DNA from 4 places in the Streptomyces ferrugineus genome. Region 4 is predicted to be linked to each of the others. Evidence: riboswitches for the same ligand, from Rfam matches in the RefSeq annotation. Region 4 holds a riboswitch; each other region holds the start of a gene.
The links. Region 4 has a riboswitch for cyclic di-AMP ahead of IM697_RS33930 (M23 family metallopeptidase). Riboswitches for the same ligand answer to the same signal wherever they lie in the genome.
Positions count from the first base shown of each region.

Region 1: it holds a riboswitch for cyclic di-AMP, as region 4 does, so the genes downstream of both, IM697_RS02550 (M23 family metallopeptidase) here and IM697_RS33930 (M23 family metallopeptidase) in region 4, are expected to answer to the same signal.
Region 2: it holds a riboswitch for cyclic di-AMP, as region 4 does, so the genes downstream of both, IM697_RS44635 (C40 family peptidase) here and IM697_RS33930 (M23 family metallopeptidase) in region 4, are expected to answer to the same signal.
Region 3: it holds a riboswitch for cyclic di-AMP, as region 4 does, so the genes downstream of both, IM697_RS16840 (C40 family peptidase) here and IM697_RS33930 (M23 family metallopeptidase) in region 4, are expected to answer to the same signal.

Region 1 covers NZ_CP063373.1:533,917-536,108, forward strand. The annotation lists gene IM697_RS02545 (PP2C family protein-serine/threonine phosphatase) at 1-443, shown strand, start outside; cyclic di-AMP (ydaO/yuaA leader) riboswitch at 677-834, shown strand; gene IM697_RS02550 (M23 family metallopeptidase) at 846-1,871, shown strand; gene IM697_RS02555 (aldo/keto reductase) at 1,996-2,192, shown strand, end outside.
Region 2 covers NZ_CP063373.1:3,854,517-3,856,708, reverse strand. The annotation lists gene IM697_RS17605 (NAD-dependent epimerase/dehydratase family protein) at 1-856, shown strand, start outside; cyclic di-AMP (ydaO/yuaA leader) riboswitch at 999-1,172, shown strand; gene IM697_RS44635 (C40 family peptidase) at 1,181-2,192, shown strand, end outside.
Region 3 covers NZ_CP063373.1:3,681,180-3,683,371, forward strand. The annotation lists gene IM697_RS16830 (LysR family transcriptional regulator) at 1-5, opposite strand, end outside; gene IM697_RS16835 (LysE family translocator) at 97-711, shown strand; gene IM697_RS16840 (C40 family peptidase) at 765-1,238, opposite strand; cyclic di-AMP (ydaO/yuaA leader) riboswitch at 1,242-1,374, opposite strand; gene IM697_RS16845 (hypothetical protein) at 1,794-2,102, opposite strand; gene IM697_RS16850 (ATP-dependent Clp protease proteolytic subunit) at 2,110-2,192, opposite strand, start outside.
Region 4 covers NZ_CP063373.1:7,594,539-7,596,730, forward strand. The annotation lists gene IM697_RS33925 (GntR family transcriptional regulator) at 1-168, opposite strand, end outside; gene IM697_RS33930 (M23 family metallopeptidase) at 357-1,142, opposite strand; cyclic di-AMP (ydaO/yuaA leader) riboswitch at 1,156-1,319, opposite strand; gene IM697_RS33935 (M16 family metallopeptidase) at 1,533-2,192, opposite strand, start outside.

The DNA.
Region 1 (2,192 bases), 7.1 Mb from region 4:
GGACGAGGCGGGACGGCGTCGACTCCCGCGAGGGGTTCACCACCGTCGTGCTCGCCGAACTGCCGCACGGCAACGGCACCGTACGGCTCGTCAACCGCGGGCACCCACCGCCCCTGCTGCTGTACGCCGACGGCACCGTATGCCCGCTGCCCGCCACCGAACCCGCGCTGCCGCTCGGCATGAGCGAGCTCGGCGCCTGGCCCGACCGGGCCGACGAGGCCGGCTTCCCGGGCGGCGCGACGCTGCTGCTGTACACCGACGGGCTGTCCGAGGCGCGCGACGACAAGGGGCGGTTCTACGACCCCGAGGCGGGACTCGCCGGGCGCGCCAACGCCCGGCGTGAGCCGGCCGCGCTGCTCGGCGTGCTCGCGGCGGAGGCGCGCCGGCACTCCGCGGGCGGCATGGCGGACGACATGGCCCTCATGGCCGTACGACGACCTTGATCGTTGTCACCCGAGGTGATCGGTCGACCGCCCTCCGCATAACAACTGACACACCGTCAATACCTGTGTGACTCCTGAGTCCAGGCCAACTCGCCCGAATTAGGCCGTTGATGACCCGTAAGTCCAGGCGAAAATAGTTAATGATCAAGCGGAACAGCTTGGAATCCGCACCCCGCGTCTATTAACGTTCGATAACGCAGCGCGGTCGTCCCAGCCGTCACAAGAGTCGGCTCCGTGCGCACGCGCCGAATCCCGCAAGGGAGCCGGGGAACCACCACCCTGGGGTGAATCGCGCGGATGCCGTCGTGAACCCACGACTGGTATACGCGCGTAGGAGACCTTCCTGCTCCGAACCCGTCAGCTAACCCGGTAGGCGAGAAGGAAGGAAAGGAGTACGCCCACGTGGCGTCCAACAGGCCTGCTACGCAAGCCCCGTTCGTGCCGAGTCAGCGCAGCACCGACACCTTCGGCTACGACCGCTACCGCACCGACGAGGGCCCGTTCGAGGAGTGGAACCCCACCGCGGAGTCCATTCGCCCGGCACGTGGCAGGCATCGCGTCGGCAAGCAGCGCGGCGGGGGACTCGCCCGCAGCTCCACGGTTCTCGGCGTCGGCGTCATAGCCGCCGTCGGCGCGGGCGGCATGGCCAGCGCCCAGAGCGGCAAGCCGCCGGTCGCCATCACCATCCCCGACCTGCCCCTGATCTCCGACGACGACGCCGCTCCCGCCGAGGACGCCGGCACCGCGCTCAGCACCGTGGGCGAGGCCACCGAGGAGACCACGCAGGGCACCTCCGACGCCGGCGAGGCGCTGCGCAGCCGGATCATCGCGCAGGCCGAGCTCCAGCAGGACCAGATCGACACCAAGGCCGCCGCGGCCGCCGTCGCCGCCGCCGAGAAGGAAGCCGCCGCCGCGGCCGCCAAGGCGGAGAAGGAGGCCGAGGCCAAGGCCGCCGCCGCGAAGGCCGCCGCCGAGGAGGAGGCCCGCAAGAAGGCCGAGGCCGAGCGCCTCGCCGAGCTGGCCAAGCAGTACACGCTGCCGACCTCCTCGTACACCATCACCTCGACCTTCGGGCAGGCCGGCGCCTACTGGTCCTCCGGCTACCACACGGGCCTGGACTTCGCCGCCCCCACGGGCACGCTGATCAAGGCGATCCACTCCGGCACGATCACCTTCGCCGGCTGGGACGGCTCGTACGGCTACAAGACCGTGCTCACCCTGGACGACGGCACCGAGCTGTGGTTCGCGCACCAGTCGTCGATCAGCGTCAGCGTGGGCCAGAAGGTCAACACCGGCGACGTCATCGGCCGCGTGGGCGCGACGGGCAACGTCACCGGCGCCCATCTGCACCTCGAGGTGCACCCCGACGGCAGCTCGAACGGCATCGACCCGATGGCGTGGCTGCGGGGCAAGGGCCTCACCCCCTGACACACCCCTCGACGGGCATCGACTTCCGATCCCCGGTGGTCCTGGCGGCGACCCCCCGACGTCAGGACTGCCGGTTTCGGCGTGTGCGGAATACCGGCTTCTGACACGAGGGTTGGCGAAGAACATGACTTCTCTTCGCAAGCTCGGCTCCTCCGACCTCGAGGTCCACCCGCTCTGCCTCGGCGGCAACGTCTTCGGCTGGACCGCCGACGAGGACCGGTCCTTCGCCGTCCTCGACGCCTACACCGCGGCGGGCGGCAACTTCGTCGACACCGCCGACTCCTACTCGGCGTGGGTCGAGGGCAACGTGGGCGGCGAGTC
Region 2 (2,192 bases), 3.7 Mb from region 4:
GTCCGAGGGCTCCTTCGACGAGGCGATGGCCGGATGCCGGACGGTGTTCCATGTGGCCTCGCCGTTCCGTATGCCGGAGAAGATCAAGGACGGCCGCCGGGAGATGGTCGAGCCGGCCCTGCACGGCACCCGCAATGTGCTGGCGGCCATCGAGCGGACGCCCACGGTGGACAGGCTCGTGTTCACCTCCACCGTGGGCGCGATCTTCGGCGACTACGCGGACGTCCTGGACATGGACGACCAGGTGCTCTCGGAGCGGTACTTCAACACCACCAGCACGGTGGAGAACAACCCGTACCACTACGCGAAGACGGTCGCCGAACGCGCGGCATGGGAGGCGGAGGCCGCCCAGGGACGCTGGCGCATGGTGTCGGTCAACCCCGGCCTGATCCTGGGGCCGTCCCTCACTCCCGCCTCCGAGTCCGGCAGCCTGTTCCTGCTCCAGGAGCTGTTCAGGGGCTACTTCTTCTACGGCGCCCCGGACTTCAGCTTCACCACGGTGGACGTGCGCGACGTGGCCGACGCGCACATCGCGGCGGCCGAGAACCCGGACGCCAAGGGCCGCTACATCGTGGCCGCCGAGACCATGACGTCGTTCCACGAGATGTCCCGCATCCTGCGCACCCGCCACCCGCGCGACCTCCGCCTCCCGCGCACCGCACTCCCGCACTGGCCGGTTCGCGTCCTCGGCCCCGCCTTCGGACTGACGCAGGATCACATCCGCAAACACCTCGGCATCCGGTTCCGAGTGGACAACAGCCGCAGCATCGGCGAACTGGGCATCAGCTACCGCCCGATCGAGCAGACGATCCTGGATCACTACGAAGCGTGGCGGCGCCGAAGCACCGCGAAGTGAAGCGGGCGGCCATTCCCCTCCAAGCGTCGAAGGTCACAAAAACGTATCGGACATTTAACGCCTCAACCTTCACGGCAGGCGCACAAGTTGGCTAGGTTACGGATCAGGCCGCACGACGACCTCCGGCGAACCCCGTCGGGACGCGCGGCCTCCGCCGAGTCCGGTGCGCCATCGAGGTTCACCGGAGCCGGGGACCCAACCGAACTTGGGGTGAATCGGCCCGACCGCCTTTCGGGGCAAGGGCCGTAGGGCACACCTTCCGGACCGACCGCCCGAACCCGTCAGCTAACTCGGTAGGCGGAGTACGGAAGGAGTACGTCGCCCATGGCGCCGGAAGGCACCGCGCGGCCGGGGGCTCTCAGCCTGCCCGGCATGCGCAACTCCGCACTCGCGTCGGCGGCCCTCACCTCGGTGGCCCTGCTCGGCCAGACGGCGGGCGCCACCCCCTCCCTCGCGGACGAGTCACCGAGCCGCGAGGAGGTCAGCCGACGAGTCGCCGCTCTCTACGACCGGGCCGAGACCGACTCGGGAACCTTCAACGCCACCCGTGCGTCGTCGGCGGGACCGCCGGGGCGCGCCGCCCCATCGGCCGACGCCGGACGCGCACCCGCCGCCCCGCCCCGGGAGGCGGACAGCCGGCGCGGCGACCGCTCCCTCGACAGCGTCGCCCGGCAGTGGTTCGACCGTGCGCGCGCGAATCTGGGTCCGATCGTCCCGGCGGTGCTGCCGAGCGACAGAATGCCGGACCGTCCCGCCCAGTCGAGGCCCGCGCGGCCGGCGGACGGCACCGACCTGGCGCTGGGGGCCTCCGGTCGCGCGCCACTGGAGCTGACGGCCGCACCGACCACCGGCACGGATCCCCTGGCGGAGCTGCCCGCCGACCCGCTCGCCGCCCTGCCGGCCGCTCCGGAGGCCGACGCTCAGGCCACCCAGGTCATGCCGGCGATCCCCGCCCTGCCCCCCTCGGCCGCCCCGGCCACCGAACCGGCGGCGGCCGACCTCCAGCAGCGGTCCGGGCTGCGGGCGACCAAGGAGCAGAACCAGCGCAAGCTGGACCTGGCCCGCGAACTGCTGTCCCTGTACGCCACGCGACAGAGCGATCCGCTCACGGCGGATCCGCTCACGGCGCCCGCCGCCCTGCCCGCCGCCGACGCCTGGGGTGCCGCACCGGCCCGGCTCGAGCCGTCGGCCGAGGAGCAGTGGCAGGCACTGCGGGCCCAGTCGGCAGCCGACCTCACCACGGTCCCGCCCGGCGCGACGGCCTGGCCGACACCCGCCCCGGCCCCGATCGCCGACCCCCTCACTGCTCCCGTCCTGAGCCTGACGCCGGACCCGG
Region 3 (2,192 bases), 3.9 Mb from region 4:
TACATGGGAGCCCCGATCTGTCTTAACCAATGCTTAAGGACTTCCCAGAATATTCGTAATACCTGCTGAAGGCATCCTCGCGGCAGTCTGGACCGCATGGACGCTCAGCTCATGGTCTTCACCGGTGTCGCGGCCGGCCTGGTCGCCATGCCCGGCGCCGACTTCACCGTCGTCGTACGCAACGCGCTCGTCTCCCGCCGGGCCGGCATCGCCTGCGCGCTCGGGATCGGGGCCGGGCTGCTGGTCCACGTGACGCTGGCGGTGGTGGGGGTCGCCGCGGTCCTGGCCGCCGTACCGGCCCTGTTCCGCGCGATCCAAGTGGTGGGCGGCGGCTATGTGTTGTACCTCGGCGTCCAGACGCTGCGGCGGCGGCACTCCGAAGCGGGGGAGACGCACGAGCAGTCCACCGCGCGACCGCTGCGGCAGGGCTTCGTCACCAACGCCCTCAACCCGAAGGCGTCCCTCACGTTCCTCAGCGTGCTGCCCCAGTTCGTGCCCGCGGGCGCTCCGGCGCTGCCCCGGACGCTGCTGCTGGCCCTGATCGTGCTGGCGATCGCCCTGGTGTGGTTCCAGGTGGTCGCCCTGCTGGTGGACCGGCTCGGCAGGTGGCTGCGCCGGCCGCGCGCCGCCCGGGCGGTCACCGTCGGCACCGGCGCCGCCCTGACGGCCTTCGGCGCGGCACTCCTCGCCGGGTCCGTGCCGGCCCTCTGATGCCCCGGGGGCGGTGACGGCGCGTCAGGCCGCCCGCACCACCCCCGGGAAGGTCACTTGACCCGGCCGTACCAGACGCTCCTGGTCCAGATCTTCTGCAGCTTCACGACGTCCCCGGACTTCGGGGAGTGCCAGATCTTTCCCTTCCCGGCGTAGATGCCGACGTGGTAGACGTTCGACCCCGAGTGGAAGAACACCAGGTCTCCGGCCTTGCGGCTCTTCGCGGAGATGTGGCGGGTCTTGTTGTACTGCTGGGCCGCCGTGCGCGGCAGCTTCTTGCCCGCCTTCTTGAACGAGTACAGCGTGAGCCCCGAGCAGTCGAACCGGTGCGGCCCGGCGGCGCCCCACTTGTACGGGGAGCCCTTCTTGGAGGCCGCGATCCGAAGTGCCTTCGATGCCGGCGTGGCGGCCTCCGCCTCGGAGGCGAAGCCGGGAGCCACGATCGAGCCGCCCACTGCGGCGATGGTGAGGGCCGAGGCCGTACCGGCCCGGACCATGAGCGACGGGACACGATTGAGCGCAGTCATGCGCAACCCTTCGTCAGCCGCCTGTGAAGGATGACCTGTCGGATTCGGGCTGGCGAAGTTGCCCGGCCGCGTTGCCACGGCTTCACCCCAAGGGCTGCTCGGCTCGAACGAACGTCCGCTCCGGCGGCCCGTCTTGCTCGGGTCCTCCACTCCTGCCGATCCACTCCGTCGACCGGTCATCCGGGCGGCGGCAGGACTCGGCGTCCGCCCGGACCGCCCCGCCGCTGCGGCGGGGGCTTGTCGTCAGACAGGGATCTTGACGCACGGATGAACGAAATACCCAACGGAATCGGGGATTTGTGGCGTTACTCACCACTCACCCGTTCGGGTGGGTGGCCGGGTGTTCGAGGGGGTGTCCAGATGCCCGAGGAGTCCCGGACCAGCGACGGAACACCTCATTCCGTCCGGGGGTCATGCCTCTTGCGCAACCCTGGCGGGCGCGCAAAAAGTAGGCTCGGCTACGCCGAAAGGGGGTACCTCGACTGGTCCGTTTCAGCCCGGTTCCGGACGCCTCGTCAGCGGGTCGGGACGTCCGGAATCCGGCTGTACACGTCGTCAACTGTCGGAGCGCGGTGGCACCGTGACGCGAGCCGTGCGGCGCTCTCCGTCCAGCACGCGCAACGCACGCGCCAGCGTGGGCGCGTGCAGCTCCGTCTCACCGCGCTGGTGCATCAGCGCCAGCGCGTCCCGCAGCTCGGCCGCCTTGCTCACCAGCGCCTGGGCGGCGCGCAGTCCGCGGTAGGTGTCGCCGTACTGCGCCGGATTGATCCGGCCGAGCAGGTCCACCGCATCCAGGTAACGGTCGATCAACTCCCCCTCCGCGCGCGTCAGCGCGGGCAGGGGCGGCAGCTCGGGTGGCAGCACCGGCCGATCACCGCCCCGTCGGCGGGGCCATCGTGGACCTGCGGTCGGGGACGATCCGGTCCGCCAGCCCGTACTCCACCGCCTCCTGTG
Region 4 (2,192 bases):
CACGAAGCCCTCCGCCTCCAGGGTGCGCAGGGCCTCCCGCACGGGGACGCGGGAGACGCCGTAGCGGCGCGCGAGCAGTTCCTCGGTGAGCCGGCTGCCGCGCTCGTAGACACCGGCGACGATGTCGTCCCGAATCGCCGTGCACACCGAATGCGCCGGAATACGCATGAGCGACCTCCGCCTTAATCCCCGTGAAACGTCGACGAATGACGTGTTCCCAGTGACTCTATGGCAACCGGCCGGAATTTCCGACGGCGGACCGGAATCCATGGATATTTTTTGGTCAGGAGATCGCCCGGAAAGGACGAAAGCCCCGGCTCGGTGAGCCGGGGCTTCGCGCGGGCGCGGTGCGGGCGTCAGACGTTCACGCCGTGCGAGCGCAGGTAGGCGACCGGGTCGATGTCGGAGCCGTACTCCGACGTGGTGCGGGCCTCGAAGTGCAGGTGCGGTCCGGTGACGTTGCCGGTGGCGCCGGACAGTCCGATCTGCTGGCCGGGGGTGACGGTCTGGCCCACCGAGACGCCTATGGACGACAGGTGGCCGTACTGGGTGTACGTGCCGTCGTTCATCTTGATCACGATGTTGTTGCCGTACGACCCGCCCCAGCCGGCCTCCACGACGGTGCCGGAGCCGACCGCCTGGACGGCGGTGCCGCTGGCGGCGTGGAAGTCGACGCCCGTGTGGCTGCCGGAGGACCAGACGGCGCCGCCGGACTTGTAGCCCGTGGAGATGTACGAGCCGGAGATCGGGGCGACGTAGGACAGCAGACGCTTGCGCTCGGCCTCGCGGGCGGCGCGCTCCTTGGCCTCGCGCTCCTGCTTGGCCTGCTCGGCCGCCTTGAGGCGCGCGGCCTCCTGTGCGGCCTGCTTCGCGGCGGCGGCCTCCTTGGCGGCCCGCTCCTGGGCGGCGGCCTGGGCGTCGAGCTGGTCGGCGATCGAGTTGTCGACGGTGATGACGGGGATGAGGCCGGTCTGCTCCGCGGCGGGCTCGGCGGCGAGCGCCGGGGCCGCCAGGGTGCCCATGACACCGGTGGCGGTGATCGCGGCGACGCCGGCCGCGCGGGCGGTGGAGCGCTCGAACCGGCTGGGCCGGCGATGCTTCCCGGTGGGGCGACTCTTCCCGGTGGCGCAGGTGAACGCCATGTAGTGGCTGGTCCTTTCCTTCCTTCTCGCCTACCGGGTTAGCTGACGGGTTCGGAGCAGGAAGGTCTCCTACGGACCCCCTCGCGGCTGCGCGGGCGTCCGATTCACCCCAGGGACTTCGGGTGGGTCCCCGGCTCCCCTGGCTCGCGCCGTACGGGGACTCGGCGATGGCTGTCCGGTGCCGCGGGTGCGGCGCACTGCCTGACGGACAGCCCGGAAGACGCTAAGCGGGGCGCCTTTCAATCCCCAAACGGATCAGGGTTTTTGTAGCGCATCCCACAGGCCAGACAGGCAACCTCTCCTCAATTCGGGCATAAAGGGGCCCTGGTGACTCTCGCGTCACCAGGGCCCCTACGCGCGCGTGCCGCCGTCCGGCGGCGGGCTCGTCCTCTACTCGGCTGCCACCACGGTGACTTCGCCGATGCCGAGGGCCTCGACGGGCTCCCGGATCTCGGCCGCGTCGCCGACCAGGATCGTCACCATCCGGTCCACCGGGAAGGCGCTCACGGCGGCCGCCGTGGCCTCGACGGTGCCGGTGGCGGCGAGCTGCTGGTACAGCGTCGCCTGGTAGTCGTCGGGCAGGTGCTGCTCGACCTGGTCCGCCAGCGTGTTCGCCACGGACGCGGCCGTCTCGTACTTCAGCGGCGCCACCCCGACGAGGTTCTGCACCGCGAAGTCCCGCTCGGCGTCGGTGAGCCCCTCGGTGGCGACACCGCGCAGGACCTTCCACAGGTCGTCCAGGGCCGGGCCGGTGTTCGGGGTGTCGACGGAGCCGCTGATGGCGAGCATGGCCGCGCCCGTGCCGTCCGGGGCGGAGCGCAGGACCTGGCCGAAGGCGCGCACCCCGTAGGTGTAGCCCTTCTCCTCGCGCAGCACCTTGTCCAGACGGGAGGTGAGGGTGCCGCCGAGGCAGTAGGTGCCGAGCACCTGCGCGGGCCACACGCGGTCGTGCCGGTCGGGTCCGATCCGGCCCATCAGCAGCTGCGTCTGGACGGCGCCGGGGCGGTCGACGATGACGACGCGACCGGTGTCGTCGGCGGTCACCGGCGG